Regions from separate parts of the Streptomyces sp. NPDC055189 genome, predicted to be linked through region 2. Evidence: riboswitches for the same ligand, from Rfam matches in the RefSeq annotation. Region 2 holds a riboswitch; the other holds the start of a gene.

Region 1 (2,447 bases), on a different contig from region 2:
GAGCCCGGCGGCGAGCACGGTGGCGTAGCGGTGGGTGCGGCGCGCGATGGACCTGAGGCCCTCGGGCCCGTGGTAGACCGCGTACATTCCGGCCATCACGGCGAGCAGCACCTGGGCGGTACAGATGTTGCTGGTGGCCTTCTCGCGGCGGATGTGCTGCTCACGGGTCTGCAGCGCGAGCCGGTAGGCCTTGTTGCCGTCGGCGTCGACGGAGACTCCGACGAGCCGGCCCGGCAGGCTGCGGGCGAACTTCTCGCGCACCGCCATGTAGCCGGCGTGCGGGCCACCGAAGCCCATCGGCACGCCGAAGCGCTGCGTGGTGCCCACCGCGATGTCGGCCCCGAGCTCACCGGGCGAGGTGAGCAGCGTCAGGGCGAGCAGGTCGGCGGCCACGGAGACTATGGCGCCGAGCTCGTGCGCCTGCTCGATGAGGGGCTTGATGTCACGTACGGCACCGGAGGCGCCGGGGTACTGGATCAGTACGCCGACGACACCGCGCTCGGCGACCTCGGCCGGGATGCCCTCGCTCAGATCGGCGACCACGACCTCGACGCCCGTCGGCTCGGCGCGGGTCTGGATCACGGCGATGGTCTGCGGCAGCGCGTCGGCGTCGACCAGGAAGACGCCGTCCTTGACCTTGCCCATACGCCGCGACAGGGCCATGGCCTCGGCGGCAGCGGTCCCCTCGTCGAGCAGCGAGGCACCGGAGGTGGGAAGGCCGGTCAGCTCGGCGACGACGGTCTGGAAGTTCAGCAGCGCTTCGAGGCGCCCCTGGGAGATCTCCGGCTGGTACGGCGTGTACGCGGTGTACCAGGCGGGGTTCTCCATGACGTTCCGCAGGATCACGGGCGGCGTGAAGGTCCCGTAGTAGCCGAGCCCGATCATGGAATCGAGAACCTGGTTACGGTCCGCCAGCGAGCGCAGCTCGGCCAGGACCTCGGCCTCGGTGCGCGCTCCGGGCAGCTTCAGCGCCTCGGCGTTCTTGATGACATCCGGTACGGCGGCGGCGGTCAGCTCGTCGAGCGAGCCGTATCCGACCTGCGCGAGCATCTTGGCCCGTGCTTCCACATCGGGGCCGATGTGCCGCTGCTCGAAGGGGATGCCCTGCTCGAGCTGTGAAAGCGGGATGCGAGGGGTGGCGGTCATTGCGGAGGCCTCCTGGTCTGACGCGACCTGCGAGGGGCACCACGGCACGGGTACCCGGACGGCCTCCCCCTCTGTCATCTCAACCTGAGAGTTTCACCGGGCCATGCCTGCGAGAGGCATCGTCCCGGCTTTCACCGTCGGTGAGGAAGGGTTCCGAACGTGCCCGCCCGACGCCCGCCCTGCTTTCCAGAGTGACCTCGTCCGTGCGGTACAGGGGCCTGAGAGATTCCGGGGAGGAGTTGCTCCTTCGGCGCCTCCGGTGTTTCGACCGGAGAGCTCTCCCGCACGGGGTCAGCAGCCATCCGCCAGCCTACCAGCGAGGACCACGGCCCATCCCTCGAGTGGCCGCCTGCCCCGAAGTGCTCTTTCGTAGTGATTACGAACGAACAAGGATGAGTTACGCCCCACTTCGACGAGCCTCGACCAGTTCTTCGACAAGCCTCGACCAGTTGGAGGGACCGTGCAGACCGATATCGATCCGCGCAACCTGATCGGCCGGAAGGCGTTCGACCTGAACGGGGCCAAGATCGGCACGATCGACGAGGTCTATCTCGACGACGCCACCGGCGCCCCGGAGTGGGCCGCCATACGCACCGGTCTGTTCAGCCGGGACGCGTTCGTCCCCCTGGAGCCCAGCGAGCTCAGGAGCGACGGCACCCTGCGCATCCCCTTCGAGCGCTCCCTGATCAAGGACGCCCCCGATTTCGGTGTGGGCCGCCACCTCTCCCCCGAACAGGAACTGCAGCTCTACCACCACTACGGCCTGGACATCACACCCCCGCAGTCCCCACCCCCACCGGACCAGAACTTCGGCAAGATCGCAGGCCAGGAGGGCACCTGAGGGCCTTGTTGCGGGCAGGCTTTCCGCAGGGCCAATGGGACCGGCGTCACAGCAGGGGGCACGGCTCGACCCCGTCCCCCGGCCGGGCCACCAAGGGCAACGGCTCCGCGGGCTCGAGCGAAGGATCATCGGTCCGAAAGGTCCGCACCCGCCCCGGCACTGCCGAAAGCGGCGTCTCGAAGCGGACCGTCACCCGCCCCAGGCCACTGCCCTGCACCCACCCGTGCCCGTACTCGGCATGCCGCACATCGTGCCCAGCGGCCCACCGCCGCTCGGCCGGCGCGACCGGCGCCTCGACGATTTCGGCCACGCCCTCCACGGGACTCTCCCCGTCCCGCTCCCCCGGCGCCTCCTCATGCGCCTCCCCCTCGGCGTTCCGCTGCACCTCCAGGGCCTCCGCCGCCTCTGCCTCGGCCTGCGCCTGGGCCTGCGCGAAGAGGTCCTCCTGCGTGTAGTCGGC
Region 2 (2,447 bases):
CGTACAGCGGCATGCCCGCTTCCAGGCGGAGCGTGTCGCGGCAGGAGAGCCCGGCCGGGACCAGGCCGACGGACTCGCCGGCCGCCATGAGCGCGTTCCAGAGCTTCTCGGCGTCACCGGGAGCGACGAAGAGTTCGAAGCCGTCCTCGCCGGTGTAGCCCGTGCGGGCGATCAGCGCGGGGACGCCCGCGACCGTGCCGGGCAGGCCCGCGTAGTACTTCAGGCCGTCGAGGTCGGCGTCCGTGACTGACTTCAGGATGCCGGGGGACTCGGGACCCTGGACGGCGAGCAGGGCGTACGCGTCGCGGTCGTCGCGGACCTCCACGTCGAAGCTGTCGGCGCGGGCGGTGAGCGCGTCGAGCACGACCTGCGCGTTCGAGGCGTTCGCGACGACCATGTACTCCGGGGCGTCGGGCTCGCCGAGCCGGTAGACGATCAGGTCGTCCAGGATCCCGCCGTCCTCGGCACAGATCATCGTGTAGCGGGCGCGGCCGACACCGATGGAGCCGATGTTGCCCACCAGCGAGAAGTTCAGGAAGTCGACGGCCTCGGGACCCGTGACCGTGATCTCGCCCATGTGGGAGAGATCGAAGAGACCGGCCTTGGTGCGCACGGCGACGTGCTCGTCGCGCTCGCTGCCATAGCGCAACGGCATGTCCCAGCCCGCGAAGTCGGTCATGGTCGCGCCGAGCGCGCGATGCACGGCATCGAGGGCGGTCAGACGGGGGACGGTAGTCATAGAGGGAACTCCCAGGGCATGACGGGCGAGGTCGATCCTCCCCATCTGTCATCGGAACCTGAGAGGTTCACCACGACCCGTCCGTACATCTCGTACAGGAGGTCATGACTTGCACCTTGGGTGGAGCCGCCGGGGCGGCCCGCTTTTCAGATGTGCCTCGCCCGCGCGGTACGGGGCCTGAGAGATTCAAGGGAGGGACTTGCTCCTTCGGCGCCCCGGAGCGTCTTTCGACGGTGACCGGGAACTCTCCCGCGCGGATTCAAACGGCCTGTATGGAGTTTGCGGGCACATCATTGCACGCGCCCCTGTCACAGGGCAGTGCCGATCGAGTAATGCCCTTGTGCCGCATTACCTTCTCTTTACACTTGCCGGGGAAGCTGCGGGAAGCAGTTACGTGACCGCTTAGGGGAGGCCGATCACGGTGCGCAGGACGAGTGTCTACGCGACCAGCACGGGGGTGGCCCTGCCCAAACAGGCCGCCGCCCCCACCAGGGAGAGCTGCGGCCCCCTGCCCGCGGCCGTCGTCCGCGACCTGCGGCAGCGGACGGGCCACAGCCCGCACCGGCTGACGTTCGGCGCGGGCGACCTGATCGTCGTCTCCGGTCTGCCGGGCAGCGGCAAGTCCACGCTGATGCGCCGGGCCGTGGCAGGACCGCGCATCGACTCGCAGGACACCCGCGACCGCTGGGCCCGGCGCATGCCGGCCCTGCTGCCGTACGCGGTCTACCGCCCCCTGGTCCGCCTCGCGCACTACGCGGGCCTGCGCACCGCCCTGCGCTCCGGCGAGGGCATCGTGGTGCACGACTGCGGCACCCAGGCGTGGGTGCGCCGCTGGCTGGCCCGCGAGGCCGCGCGGCGCGGAGCGACGCTGCATCTGCTGCTGCTCGACGTGGAGCCGGACACCGCCATAGAGGGCCAGCTCTCGCGCGGGCGCGGCGTGTCGAGGTACGCCTTCGCGCGCCACCGCCGGACCATCGGCCGGCTGGTCGGCGCCGCCGAGCGGGGCGATCTGCCGCACGGCTGCGGCTCGGCGATCCTGCTCGACCGGCCAGCGGCGGGCGTCCTGCGCGGGATCGGCTTCGGGGACTGAGCGGCCCGCCGCGCTAGGGTCGTGCCGCAGGCAGAGCGGGACAGAGCAGGGGTTGGACACACAGATGGATATTCCGGGGCAGGCGCACCCCCATCCGTACGGCGGATGGCCGGGCAACGAACTCGAAGAGGTACTCGCGGCATCGCTGGGTACGCCGGGGGCGCCGCAGGCCTCCGCGGGCGCCCGCATCGTCGAGGTGCTCGGCCGCAGCCGCGTATGGGTCCCGCTGCCGAACGGCGGGGCGCCGGACAGCGGCACCCTCGACCTGCCCACGCTGGAGATCGAAGGACAGGCCTATGTCCCCGTCTTCAGCTCCGAGCAGCAGTTCCAACAGGCCACCGGCGGCCGGATGGGCTGCACCGTGGCGCCCGCCGTCGAGTTCGCGCGCGGCCTTCCCCCGCAGCTGGGCATCGCGGTCAACCCGGACGGCACGGTCGGGGTCCCGCTGCCGCCGCCGGCCGTCGCCGAGCTCTGCCGGGCCGGACGCACCCCGCTGGACGGCCCCGCGACCGGCGGCCGCGTCCGCCTCTTCGAGCCGGACTGGCAGGAGGACCCGGTGGACTTCCTGTCCGCCGCCGCCCGGGAGTTCGAGGCCACCGGCGTCGTGCTGAGCGCCCG

What was found. Region 2 has a riboswitch for glycine ahead of gcvT (glycine cleavage system aminomethyltransferase GcvT). Riboswitches for the same ligand answer to the same signal wherever they lie in the genome.
Region 1: linked by a shared signal. The riboswitch ahead of gcvP (aminomethyl-transferring glycine dehydrogenase) and the one ahead of gcvT (glycine cleavage system aminomethyltransferase GcvT) in region 2 are both predicted to bind glycine.

What each region holds. Positions count from the first base shown of each region.
Region 1 covers NZ_JBSGSG010000011.1:10,116-12,562, reverse strand. Annotated here, with positions in the region: gene gcvP (aminomethyl-transferring glycine dehydrogenase) at 1-1,146, opposite strand, end outside; glycine riboswitch at 1,343-1,440, opposite strand; gene ACWFR3_RS10650 (PRC-barrel domain-containing protein) at 1,607-1,987, shown strand; gene ACWFR3_RS10645 (DNA polymerase IV) at 2,034-2,447, opposite strand, start outside.
Region 2 covers NZ_JBSGSG010000078.1:4,050-6,496, forward strand. Annotated here, with positions in the region: gene gcvT (glycine cleavage system aminomethyltransferase GcvT) at 1-739, opposite strand, end outside; glycine riboswitch at 775-895, opposite strand; glycine riboswitch at 896-1,001, opposite strand; gene ACWFR3_RS36440 (AAA family ATPase) at 1,155-1,829, shown strand; gene ACWFR3_RS36445 (enhanced serine sensitivity protein SseB) at 1,894-2,447, shown strand, end outside.